DNA from 2 places in the Actinomadura napierensis genome. Region 1 is predicted to be linked to the other one. Evidence: riboswitches for the same ligand, from Rfam matches in the RefSeq annotation. Region 1 holds a riboswitch; the other holds the start of a gene.
What was found. A riboswitch is a leader RNA that binds a small molecule or an ion and turns the genes downstream of it on or off. The one in region 1 is predicted to bind glycine.
Positions count from the first base shown of each region.

Region 2: it holds a riboswitch for glycine, as region 1 does, so the genes downstream of both, gcvP (aminomethyl-transferring glycine dehydrogenase) here and gcvT (glycine cleavage system aminomethyltransferase GcvT) in region 1, are expected to answer to the same signal.

Region 1 covers NZ_BAAAMR010000074.1:24,902-31,495, reverse strand. Annotated here, with positions in the region: gene ABD296_RS33225 (aldehyde dehydrogenase family protein) at 1-1,072, shown strand, start outside; gene ABD296_RS33220 (3-oxoacyl-ACP reductase) at 1,112-1,876, shown strand; gene ABD296_RS33215 (hypothetical protein) at 2,002-2,376, shown strand; glycine riboswitch at 2,569-2,664, shown strand; glycine riboswitch at 2,669-2,769, shown strand; gene gcvT (glycine cleavage system aminomethyltransferase GcvT) at 2,843-3,946, shown strand; gene gcvH (glycine cleavage system protein GcvH) at 3,962-4,366, shown strand; gene ABD296_RS33200 (serine hydroxymethyltransferase) at 4,368-5,624, shown strand; gene ABD296_RS33195 (L-serine ammonia-lyase) at 5,684-6,594, shown strand, end outside.
Region 2 covers NZ_BAAAMR010000162.1:4,360-10,953, reverse strand. Annotated here, with positions in the region: gene gcvP (aminomethyl-transferring glycine dehydrogenase) at 1-1,477, opposite strand, end outside; glycine riboswitch at 1,537-1,647, opposite strand; glycine riboswitch at 1,648-1,742, opposite strand; gene ABD296_RS45655 (lysylphosphatidylglycerol synthase transmembrane domain-containing protein) at 2,020-4,476, shown strand; gene ABD296_RS45650 (MerR family transcriptional regulator) at 4,537-5,142, opposite strand; gene ABD296_RS45645 (bifunctional nuclease family protein) at 5,606-6,076, opposite strand; gene ftsR (transcriptional regulator FtsR) at 6,219-6,594, opposite strand, start outside.

The DNA.
Region 1 (6,594 bases):
GCCCGAACGGCTCACCGGGCGGCAGATCCCGGTGCCGGGCGGACTGAACGTGACGTTCGCCGAGCCGCTCGGGGTCGTCGGCGTGATCGTGCCGTGGAACTTCCCGATGCCGATCATGGGCTGGGGCATGGCGCCGGCGCTCGCCGCGGGCAACACGGTGATCGTCAAGCCGGCGGAGCTGACCCCGCTCACCGCGCGCCGCCTCGGAGAGCTGGCGCTGGAGGCGGGCCTCCCGGAACACGTGCTCCAGGTGCTGCCGGGCGCGGGGCCGGTGGCGGGACGGCGGCTGGTCGACCATCCGGACGTCCGCAAGATCGTCTTCACCGGCTCGACGCGGGTCGGCAAGGAGATCATGCAGGCGTGCGCGCCCGGCGTGAAGCGGCTGACGCTGGAGCTCGGCGGCAAGTCCGCGAACATCGTGTTCGCGGACGCCGACCTGGAGAAGGCCGCCGCGACCGCCCCGTACGCGGTGTTCGAGAACGCCGGCCAGGACTGCTGCGCCCGTTCCCGGATCCTGGTGGAACGTCCCGTCTACGACCGGTTCCTCGAACTGCTCGAACCGGCCGTGCACGGCGTCGCCGTCGGCGACCCGCGCGATGACAAGACCGAGGTCGGGCCGCTGATCAGCGCCGCGCACCGGGACCGGGTCGCCTCCTACGTGCCCGACGGCGCGCCCGTCGTGATCCGCGGTTCGGCGCCCGAGGGCCCCGGGTTCTGGTTCCCGCCGACCGTCCTCGCCTCCCCGGACTACGCGACCCTGCCGGCCTGGCACGACGAGGTGTTCGGGCCGGTCGTCGCCGTCGTCCCGTTCGAGGACGAGGCCGACGCGTACCGGATCGCCAACGACACCCCCTACGGGCTGTCCGGCTCCATCTGGACCCGCGACATCGGCCGCGCCCTGCGCGCCTCCCGCGCCGTCGAGGCCGGGAACCTGTCGGTGAACTCCCACTCGTCCGTGCGGTACTGGACGCCGTTCGGCGGGTTCAAGCAGTCCGGCCTCGGCCGCGAGCTGGGCCCGGACGCGCTCGGCGCGTTCACCGAGACCAAGAACGTCTTCATCGCGAGCGAGTAGCCCCCGCAAGTTTCGGTCAGTGACAGGAGAGAGAGCAGCATGCAGCGTCTGGAAGGCCGGGTGGCCGTCGTGACCGGCGGCGCCAGCGGCATCGGCCTGGCCACCGCGCGCCGTTTCACCGAAGAGGGCGCGAAGGTCGTCGTGGCCGACGTCGACGAGACCGCCGGCAAGAGCGCCGCCGAGGAGCTCGGCGGCCTGTTCGTCAAGGTGGACGTGACCGGCGAGGACGAGGTCAAGGCCCTCTACCGGACGGTCCGGGACGCCTACGGGCGCATCGACGTCGCGTTCAACAACGCCGGGATCTCCCCGCCCGACGACGACTCGATCCTGGAGACCGGCCTGGACGCCTGGAAGCGCGTCCAGGACGTCAACCTGACCAGCGTCTACCTGTGCTGCAAGCACGTCATCCCGTACATGCTGGAGCAGGGCAAGGGGTCGATCATCAACACGGCGTCGTTCGTGGCGGTGATGGGCGCGGCGACCTCGCAGATCTCCTACACCGCGTCCAAGGGCGGCGTCCTGGCGATGTCCCGGGAACTGGGCGTGCAGTTCGCGCGGCAGGGCGTCCGCGTGAACGCGCTGTGCCCCGGACCCGTGAACACCCCCCTCCTCCAGGAGCTGTTCGCCAAGGACCCGGAGCGGGCCGCGCGGCGCCTCGTCCACGTCCCGGTGGGGCGCTTCGCCGAGGCGTCGGAGATCGCGGCGGCGGTCGCGTTCCTGGCGTCGGACGACGCGTCGTTCATCACGGCGTCGGAGTTCCTGGTGGACGGCGGCATCTCCGGGGCCTATGTGACGCCGCTCTAGAGCGCCCGTTATGAGGTGCGGTGCTAAGCGAACCGCGTTTTCTTGGCATGCGCGTCGGTATGCGCGCGCACGGTTTTCTGCGCATCATGGCGCTTTCCATCCCGGTCCCTGGAGAAGTGATCCCTGTGAAGCGCAGTCTCGTGGCGGTCCTGGCGTTGTCGCTCGCGCTCGGCGGATGCGGCGGCTCGGACGGCAAGAAGGACTCGGCCGCGTCCGGTTCCCCGGCCTCCTCCCCGGCGACGGCACCGGCGCCGTCCGGGACGTCCGACGGGTCCGGCGGCTCGGCCGGCGGCGGCGCGAGCGCCGTGCCGACCGCCCCGGGCGGCGGGACGGCGGCGGCCGCCAAGAAGTTCAACGACTGCGTGCGCAAGCAGGGCGTGACGATGCCCAGCCCGCACCCGAGTTCTACGCCGTCCAAGGCCGAGCTGGCCAAGATCAAGGCGGCGCTGCAGACGTGCGTGAAGGCGATGTCCGGCACCCCCGCGGCGACGCCCAAATAGACACCCGCCCATTGCATCGCCCTCGGCGGTCGGGCCTGGGGGCTCGCTGCGCGATCAAGTCCTCGCAGGCTCGAACTTGGCTTCGCACGCGATCGCAACGCCTGAGGCCGGCACGCCGCCGAGCCCGCGTGCGGAGCCGGCGTCGGGCGCTGGTGGCATGGCGTTGCCGCTGCTAGCCTTGCGCGCAGCCGTTAATCCCGTGCGGGAGAGTCCTACGCAGCCGGTGTGGGACGCCGAAGGAGCAAATCCTCCCCGGAACCTCTCAGGCCCATGGACCGCACGGAGCAGGCGACCTCTGGAAAGCGGGGACGCGTTCCCCCGCCGAAGGTGAAAGCCCGCGCCGCGTCCCGTACCGGGGCGGCGGGTGAAGCTCTCAGGCGCCGATGACAGAGGGGGAGGCACCGATACGCCCGGTGCGCGAGTGGGACGATGGACCACGCGCGCCCGTGACGAAGGAGCCGAACCGATGTCCGCCGATCCGTCCTCGAAGGCCGCGAAGAAGACGCCGCTGCACGACGTCCACCAGGACCTCGGCGCGAATCTCGTCGACTTCGCCGGCCATCTGATGCCGCTGCGCTACGCGAGCGAGACCGCCGAGCACCAGGCCGTCCGCACCGGCGCGGGGCTGTTCGACCTGTCCCACATGGGAGAGATCTTCCTGTCCGGTCCGGGCGCGGCCAACGCGCTCGACTACGCGCTGGTCGGGAACCTGTCGCCGATGGCGGTGGGCAAGGCCCGCTACACGATGATCTGCGATCCGGACGGCGGCGTCCTGGACGACCTGATCGTCTACCGGCTGGCGGACGAGACGTGGATGGTCGTCGCGAACGCGTCGAACGTCGCGGTCGTCCGGGAGGCGCTGACCGAGCGGGCCGCGGGCTTCGAGGCCGCCGTGGACGACCGCTCCGACGCCTACGCGCTGATCGCCCTGCAGGGCCCGCGGGCGCAGGCGATCCTGGAGGGGTTCACCGGCGCGCCGCTCGCCGACCTGCGCTACTACGCGATCCTCGCCGACCGCGTCGCCGAGGTGGACGCCCTCATCGCCCGTACCGGCTACACCGGCGAGGACGGCTTCGAGCTGTTCGTCGACGCGTCCGACGCCGTCGCGCTGTGGAAGGCGCTGGCCGCGGTCGACGGGGTGGTGCCCGCCGGGCTGTCGGCGCGGGACACGCTGCGGCTGGAGGCGGGCATGCCGCTGTACGGCAACGAGCTGACCGCGGAGACCACCCCGTTCGAGGCCGGCCTCGGACGTGTCGTCAAACTCGAGAAGGCGGTCGACTTCGTCGGCAAGGCCGCCCTGGCGGCGCAGGCGCAGACCCCCGCGGGCCGTAGGCTCGTGGGACTGGTGGCGCGCGGGCGTCGCGCGCCCCGGAAGGGGTACCAGGTCGTCACGTCCGGCGGCACGCCGTGCGGTGTGGTGACGAGCGGTGCCCCGTCGCCCACACTGGGCAGGCCGATCGCCATGGCCTACCTCGACAGCGGCGTCGAGGAGACCGGCCTCGCCGTGGATGTGCGCGGCAGGCAGGAGCCGGTCGACGTGGTCGCACTGCCGTTCTACAAGCGTTCCTGAAAGAGAGAAAAAGACGTGAGCGTTCCGGAGCAGCTCCGCTACAGCGAAGAGCACGAGTGGGTGGCCGGCCTCGGCCCTGCTGGTTCAGAAGCAGAGGACGGCATCGTCACGGTCGGCATCACCGCGCACGCCGCCGACGCGCTCGGCGAGATCGTCTACCTCGAGCTGCAGCCCTCCGAGGGCGACAACGTCGAGGCCGGCGAGCCGTGCGGGGAGATCGAGTCGACCAAGTCGGTCAGCGACCTGTTCTCGCCGGTCAGCGGCGAGATCACCGCGATCAACGGCGCGGTGGTGGACGAGCCCAAGGTGATCAACGACGACCCGTACGGCGAGGGCTGGATCTTCAAGGTGCGGATCTCCGACGAGCCGGGCGACCTGCTGGACGCCGAGTCCTACGACAAGCTGATCGAGGAGAGCTGACGTGGGTCTGCATGACTCCCTCGCCGCGGCCGACCCGGAGGTCGCCGCGGCGGTGGACGCCGAGCTGCGCCGCCAGCAGTCCACCCTCGAGATGATCGCGTCGGAGAACTTCGCGCCGGTGTCGGTGCTGGAGGCGCAGGGCTCCGTCCTGACCAACAAGTACGCCGAGGGGTACCCGGGCCGGCGGTACTACGGCGGCTGCGAGTACGTGGACGTCACCGAGCAGCTCGCGATCGACCGGGCGAAGGCCCTGTTCGGCGCGGATCACGCGAACGTGCAGCCGCACAGCGGCGCGCAGGCCAACACCGCGGTCTACTTCGCGCTGCTGCAGCACGGCGACACCATCCTCGGCCTCGACCTCGCGCACGGCGGGCACCTCACCCACGGGATGCGGCTGAACTACTCCGGCAAGGTGCTGAACGTGGTGCCCTACCACGTCCGCGCCGAGGACGGCCTGGTCGACATGGACGAGGTCGCCTCGCTCGCCGCCGAGCACCGGCCGAAGATGATCGTGGCGGGCTGGTCGGCGTACCCGCGGCAGCTGGACTTCGCCGCGTTCCGCGAGATCGCCGACTCGGTCGGGGCTCTGCTGATGGTGGACATGGCGCACTTCGCCGGGCTGGTCGCGGCGGGGCTGCACCCCTCCCCCGTCCCGCACGCCGACATCGTCACCACCACGACGCACAAGACGCTCGGCGGCCCGCGCGGCGGCCTGATCCTCGCCCGCGAGGAGTACGGCAAGAAGATCAACTCGGCGGTGTTCCCGGGCATGCAGGGCGGCCCGCTGGAGCACGTGATCGCCGCCAAGGCGGTCGCGCTGAAGATCGCCGCGTCGGACGAGTTCAAGGCCCGGCAGGCCGTCACGGTCGAGGGCGCGAAGATCCTCGCCGAGCGGCTGCTCGCCGAGGACTCGGCGAAGGCCGGCGTGAAGGTGCTGACCGGCGGCACGGACGTGCACCTCGTCCTGGTCGACCTGGTCGACTCCGAGCTGACCGGGCGCGACGCCGAGGACCGGCTGCACGAGATCGGCATCACCGTCAACCGGAACGCGGTCCCGAACGACCCGCGCCCGCCGATGGTGACGTCCGGCCTGCGCATCGGCACGCCCGCCCTCGCGACCCGCGGCTTCACCGCCGAGGACTTCGCCGAGGTCGCCGACGTCATCGCGCTGGCGCTGCAGCCGTCCTTCGACGCCGGCGCGCTGTCCGCGCGGGCGAAGGCGCTCGCCGACAAGCACCCGCTCTACCCCGACCTGTAACTCCTCCGCGCCCCCTTCCCTCGCGGGGAGGGGGCGCGCGCTACGACGAGGTGGCACCCATGGCCATCAGCGTTTTCGACCTCTTCAAGATCGGCATCGGCCCTTCGTCCTCGCACACGGGCGGCCCCATGGCGGCGGCCCACCGTTTCGCCCGCGGGTTGCGGCGGGACGGGCTGCTGGAGAAGACCGCGTCCGTCCAGGCGATCCTCTACGGCTCGCTCGGCCTCACCGGAAAGGGCCACGGCTCCGACAAGGCCGTCATCCTCGGCCTCGAAGGCGACAAGCCGGAGACCGTCGACGTCGACGGGGTGGACGAACGGCTCGCCGCCATTCGCGAACGCAAGGAACTGCGCCTGTTCGGCTCGCACGACGTCCCGTTCGCCGTCGGCGAGCACCTGGTGTTCGAGCGCAAGGAATCGCTGCCCGGCCACCCGAACGGAATGCGCTTCACCGCGTTCGACGCGTCCGGCGACGAACTGCGGTCCAGGGTCTACTACTCGGTCGGCGGCGGCTTCATCGTGGACGAGAACGCCACCGGCGCCGACCGCATCAAGCCGGACGACACCGTCCTGCCGCACCGTTTCGACACCGCCGCCGAACTCCTCGACCGCTGCCGCGAAACGGGCCTGTCCATTTCCGCGCTCATGCTGGAGAACGAGAAGGCGTTCGGCCGCACCGAGCAGGAGATCCGCGACGGTCTCCTCACGCTCTGGCAGGTCATGCGGGCCTGCGTCACCCGCGGCTGCACCCGCGAAGGGCTGCTGCCGGGCGGCCTGAAAGTGCGCCGCCGCGCCCCGCAGCTGCACCGCCAGCTGTCCGTCGAAAAGGCGTCCGACCCGCTGCACGCGATGGACTGGGTCACCCTTTTCGCCCTCGCCGTCAACGAGGAGAACGCCGCCGGCGGACGCATCGTCACCGCCCCCACCAACGGCGCCGCGGGCATCATCCCGGCCGTCCTGCACTACTACGA
Region 2 (6,594 bases), on a different contig from region 1:
CCTGGAGCCGGCGCAGGTAGCGCAGCATCGCGGTCTCGGAGCGGTGCGCGTGGAAGACCGGGTGGGTCAGGTAGGGGCTCTCGCGGCGCAGGCCGTCCGGGATCGCCTCCTCGGCGCCGGCGACCTCGGCGGGCACCCCGAACGCCTCCAGGACGGCGGTGACGTGCTCGGGCAGCGTCGTCTCGTCGCAGGCGACGGCGACGAGGTCGGCGCCGGACGGCCGCAGGTTGATCCCGCGCTCGCGGGCGGCCTCGGCGACCTCGGCGGCCCGGCCGGGGACGCGGGCGAGGACGGTGTCGAAGAAGGCGCCGTGGACGATCTCGACGCCGCCGGCGCGCAGCCCCGCGGCGATCTCGGCGGCGCGGCGGTGCGTCCGCTGGGCGATGGCGGCGAGCCCCTCCGGCCCGTGGTAGACGGCGTACATGCTCGCCATCACGGCCAGGAGGACCTGCGCGGTGCAGATGTTGCTGGTGGCCTTCTCGCGGCGGATGTGCTGCTCGCGGGTCTGCAGGGCCAGGCGGTAGGCGGTGGCGCCGTCGGCGTCGACGGACACGCCGACGAGGCGTCCGGGCAACTGCCGCTGGATGCCCTCGCCGACCGCCATGTAGCCGGCGTGCGGGCCGCCGAACCCGTAGGGGACGCCGAACCGCTGCGCGGAGCCCACGGCGATGTCGGCGCCGGACTCGCCCGGCGGCCGCAGCAGCGTCAGGGCGAGCAGGTCGGCGGCGACGACGACCTTCGCGCCGCGCTCGTGCGCCTGCGCGGCGAGCGGCTCCAGGTCGCGGACGACGCCCGACGCTCCCGGGTACTGCAGCAGGACGCCGAAGAAGTCGCCGTCCGGCAGACCGCCGGACAGGTCCGCGGTGACGACCTCGATGCCGAGCGGGACCGCCCGGGTCCGCACGACCTCGATCGTCTGCGGGAGCGCGTCGGCGTCCACCAGGAACGTCCCGGGCTCCTTGCGCTTGGACACGCGGTGCGCGAGGGCCATGGCCTCGGCGGCGGCGGTGCCCTCGTCCAGCATGGAGGCGTTGGCGACCGGCAGGCCGGTCAGGTCGGCGACGACCGTCTGGAAGTTCAGCAGCGCCTCGAGGCGGCCCTGCGAGATCTCCGGCTGGTAGGGCGTGTAGGCGGTGTACCAGCCCGGGTTCTCCAGCACGTTGCGCAGGATCACGCCCGGCGTCGTCGTCCCGTGGTAGCCGAGTCCGATCATCGAGGTGAGCACGGTGTTGCGGGACGCCAGCTCGCGCAGCCGGGCCAGCGCGGCGGTCTCGCTCAGCGCGGGCGGCAGCTCCAGCGGCCGGGAGGTGCGGATCCCGGCCGGGACGGCGTCGCCGATCAGCGCCTCGGCGCCGGAGTAGCCGATGGCGGCCAGCATCCGGGCCCGCTCGTCCGGGGACGGGCCGACATGGCGGTCGGCGAACGTGGAACGGGCATCCTGCGGCGAGGCCACGGGCGCGAAGAACTGGGCGGTCATGGAGAGCCTCCTGGCTGCTGCGGTCGCTCAGGGCCGCCGCCGGCTACGGCCGGCGGCCGGTCTCCCCCTCTGTCATCGGCACCTGAGAGCTTCCCCCGCGCAGCGGGATTTCCCCTTCGGTGAGCCGCCCTCCCCGGTCAGGGGGATCGGCGCCTGCTTTCCAGAGGTGCCTCGCCCGAGCGGTCCTTTTGCCTGAGAGGTTCCGGGGAGGTTGCCCCTTCGGCGCCCCACGCTGGCCGCGTGGGGTCTCTCCCGCACAGGGTCGACGGCATGTCCGGAACAAACCCTACCCAACCATCGCCCCGGCGATCGTCGCGCGCCCCCGCCCGCCGTCGCGACGGCGGCGCGTCCCGCCGCGCGGAACCGGGGTGATGGACGGCCCGGGCATCTACCGGCAAGTACGATGTGCACAGCTCACCGGGGCGGGACGGGCCGCGGCGCCGTCCAGGCGGCCGGCCGGGCCGGGGGCCGCCGCTCGACGGCGCCCCGCCGGCCCTGGGACGCTGATCACGATGGCGGACGGTCAGGGCGGCGATACGGCGGTGACACAGACCCACGGCGGGGCGGTGCGCCCGTCGACGGGCGCCACCGCCGGCGTCCCCGTGGACGAGCCCGCCCAGCCGGACCGGATCCGCCGGTCCGGCGACGCGATCAGGTTCGGGGTCTCCTGCGTTGGGCTCGCGGCGGTGATGCTGCTGGTGTCGATCGCCCAGCAGACCACGCACGGGCTGCAGACCGACATCGCGCAGGGCACCGCGCACGCCCCCCGCATGCTGCTGTCGCTGGCCACCCTCGCCTCCAGCTTCGGCGTGCTGACCGCGCCGATCGCGTTCGCGGTCGAGCGGATGTTCCGCAAGGACGGCATGCGGGTGGCGATCGCGCTGCTGGCCGCCGTGATCGCGTTCGGCGTCACGGTCGGCCTGGACGACTGGGTGACCAGCGCGGCGCCCGGCGGGGTGCTGGACTCGCTGATCTGGGGCGGCACCAGCACCGCGCCGGTGCACACCGACATCGCGCCGGTGATCGCGTTCGTCACGGCGGTCGGGATGGCGGGCCGGACCCGCTGGCAGGCGGTGACGTGGACGTTCATCGGGCTGGCCGCGCTGACCGGGCTCACCGCGTCGTACGCGTCCGTCGCGGCGCTCGCCGCCACCTACCTGCTCGGCCGCGCGATCGGCTACGGCACCCTGTACGCGGCCGGCACGCCGAACCCGCGGCCGTCCGGGACGGCGGTGGTCTCCACGCTGGAGCGGCTGGGGCTGTCCCCGCGCCGCGCCGCCCGCCTCGACGACCCCGGTGAGACGGGCCAGGACCGCCGCTACGGCGTCCTGCTCGACCGGGACGGCGAAAAGGACCGCGCAGCGCGGCGGACCGGCCCGTGGGACCTGGAGGTCCGGGTCCTGGACCGCGACCAGCAGACCGCCGGGCTGCTGTACCGGATGTGGCGGACGCTGCGGCTCAGCCGCACCACCACGGGACGGGCGCTGCGCCCGCTGCGCCGCTCCCTGGAGCTCGAGTCCCTGATGGCGTACGCGGTGGACGCCGCGGGCGCGCGCACGCCGCGGCTCGTGGGGACGTCCGAGGTCGGCACGGAGGCGGCGCTGCTGGCCTTCGAGCACGTGCCGGGGCGGCGGCTCGCGGACGTCCCGGGCGACGAACTCACCGACGGGATGCTCGCCGACGCGTGGCGGCAGTTCCGGCGGCTGCAGGAGGGCCGGCTCGCGCACCGGCGGCTGGAGGACGACACGGTCCTCGTCGGCGACGACGGCCGCGTGTACCTCACCGACATGCGGTCCGGGGAGATCGCCTCCGGCGACCTCGCGTTGCTGCTGGACCTGGCGCAGCTGCTCACCACCGTGGCCCTGCACGCGGGCCCCGAGCGCGCCGTGCGGACCGCCGCGTCCGTGCTCGGCGAGGACGCGCTCGCCGCGGCGGTCCCGCTGCTGCAGCGGGTGGCGCTGTCGCGGGCGACGCGGACGGCGCTGCGCCGCGACCGGGACCTGCTCACCCGGATCCGGGAGCAGATCGTCGCGCTGAAGCCGGAGACCGAGGCGGCGCCGGTCCGGCTGGAGCGCTTCCGGCCCCGGACGATCTTCAGCATCGTCGGCCTGTCGGTCGCCGGGTACATCGTGATCCCGCAGGTCGGCAGCCTCGACTTCGCGCACCTGCTGTCGACGGCGACCTGGCACTGGGTGTTCATCGCGCTCGCCGCGTCGGCGGCGACCTACCTCGCGGCGGCGTACATGCTGCTGGGGTTCGTGCCGGAGCGGCTGCCGGTGGGGCGGACGGTCCTGGTGCAGGTCGCCGCGTCGTTCGTGCAGCTGGTGGCGCCGGCCGCGGTGGGCGGCGTCGCGATCAACACCCGCTTCCTGCAGCGCTCCGGGATCCGCTCGGGCCCGGCGGTCGCCAGCGTCGGCGCGTCCCAGCTGGTCGGCCTGGTGGTGCACGTCCTGCTGCTGGTGCTGTTCGGCTTCCTCACCGGCTCCACCCACAACGCCACGAAGGACCTGGCGCCGTCCCGCACGATCGTGATCGTGGTGCTGGCGCTCGGCCTGGTCGCCGGCGCGGCGATGATGATCCCGCGGGTGCGGCGGTTCGCCGCGTCCCGGCTGCGGGCGATGTTCTCGGGCGTGGTGCCGCGGCTGGTGGACGTCCTGCAGTCGCCGCGCAAGCTGTGCACCGGCCTCGGCGGGACGGTGGGGCTGACGGCGACGTACGCGCTGTGCCTGGACGCCTCGATCCGGGCGTTCGGCGGGTCGCTGCACTGGACGGCCGTCGTGGTGGTGTTCCTGACCGCCAACGCGGTCGGTTCGGCGGTCCCGACACCGGGCGGGCTCGGCGCGGTCGAGGGCGCGCTGACGCTGGCGCTGACGATCTCGGGGCTGACGGCGGAGACGGCGACGTCCGCGGTGCTGCTGTACCGCCTGCTGACGCTGTGGCTTCCCGTCCTGCCGGGCTGGGCGGCGTTCGCCTACCTCCAGCGCAAGGACGCGATATGAGGGGCCGTGCCGGCCGCGAGGGGGCGGCCTCCGCGGGACCCGCCCGCGGACCGGGCCGGATCAGCCGGTGCGGCGGGCGCGCCGCCGGTTCGCCAGCTCATCGTGGGGGTGCTCGTGAGGGTCCGGGTCGTCGGTGGCGGCGCGTTCGCCGGGAAGCTCCGCCAGGCTTCCCTCCACCTCCTGCCACACCCGTCCGAGCGCGATCCCGAACACGCCCTGCCCGCCCTGCAGCAGGTCCACGACCTCGTCGGCGGAGGTGCACTCGTACACGCTCACGCCGTCGCTCATCAGGGTGATCTGCGCCAGGTCCTGGACGCCGCGGTCGCGCAGGTGCGTCACCGCCGTGCGGATCTGCTGCAGCGACACCCCCGTGTCCAGCAGCCGCTTGACGACCTTCAGCACCAGGATGTCGCGGAAGCTGTAGAGGCGCTGGCTGCCCGATCCGTGCGCCGCGCGCACGCTCGGCTCGACCAGCTTCGTGCGGGCCCAGTAGTCCAGCTGCCGGTAGGTGATCCCCGCCGCGGCGCACGCCGTCGGGCCGCGGTAGCCGACATCCTCCGGCGGCGCCGACACCTGCGTGTCGAAGAGCAGGCCCTGCTCTCCGGCGCGTCGTGACGCCATGTGCCTGTCGGGGGTCGCCTTGCCCTCGCCGCTGCTCACCGCCACGCGGACCTCCGGCTTCTATCAGCCCGTGCCGCTTCGTCAAGGGGGTTTGACGAATTACACCACGGGTGTTCCACCAGCACGGTAGGTGCCGGTCAGGGTGTGGTCAACGTTCGCCGTCGGCGCGTCGCATGCCCGGATGAACCGGCTTCACGTGGGCAAACCGCGCACCTTGGCCGCCACCGCACTCCTACCCCGATGGTCGCCCATCGGAAACTGCCAGGTCCAGGGCAATGCACGACCAATCGCGGCACGACACGACCTTACCCCCCGAAGTGACATTCCCCACTCCATCCCGGAAGCCCGGCCCGCACCGCTCCATCACACAGCGTAACCGATGCCCGCTCGAAGACCCGGGACGGGTGCGACGGGGCGCGCAACGGGAGGGTCGCGGAGGTGCGCCTCCGGATCGGCACGGCGAACACGGAGAGCAAGCGGAGCCTGCGGCCGCGCCTCCGCCCGGGGTCTAGCCAGCCCGGCCGAAGTCCTCGGGGGAGATCGTGTCGAGGAACTCGCGGAACTTCTCGACCTCGTCCTCCTGCTCGTCGGGGATGGCCACGCCGGCCTCCTCGAGGACGTCCTCGCTGGCGAAGATCGTCGCGCCGGTGCGCAGCGCCAGGGCGATGGAGTCGGACGGGCGGGCGCTCACCTCGACGCCGTTGGAGAAGACCAGGTCCGCGAAGAAGATGCCCTCGCGCAGGTCGGTGATGTTCACGGTGCGCAGCTGGACGCTCAGCGCGTCGAGCACGTCCCGGAACAGGTCGTGGGTCAGGGGACGGGCGGGCAGCACGCCCTGCTGGGCGAAGGCGATCGCGGTCGCTTCGACCGCCCCGATCCAGATGGGCAGGTAGCGCTCGCCCTCCGTCTCCTTCAACAGGACGATGGGCTGATTGGAGGGCATCTCGACCCGGACGCCGACGACCTCCATCTGCTTCACTGCGGCTCCCTGCTGGTCGACGCTGTCTCGATCACCACGTGCACCGGTCGGATCCTCGACGAACCCTGTAGCCCAACGTACACCCGACCCCGGACAGGGTGCGGCGGCGACCGGGCGGCAAATGCCCGCGCGGCCCGGCCGGTCAGGGGTCGAGGCTTTCGCGCAGGCCCGCCGACAGCAGCGCGGCGTGCAGCCGGACCGACAGCGCCGCGATGTCGCGGGCGGTCTCGGCGGCCTGGTCGTGGGCACCCGGGCTGCGGCGCCGCAGCTGCGGGGCGACCATCTGCTCGATCAGCCCGACCTGCCGGTCGGCGGCGGCCTTGGCGGCGCGCAGGTGCCGCACCTCGACGCCGTGCTGGCCGAGCGCGGCGGCGGCGCGGGCGACGGTCAGCGCCTCGCCGTCGTAGTGGGTGCCGTTGCGCCGGACGAGGCCGTACTCCTCCAGGTCGGCGAGCAGGTCCTCGCCGATCCCGGCGCCGTCCAGCAGCTGCCGGCGGGCCAGCCGGACGGCGGGGTCG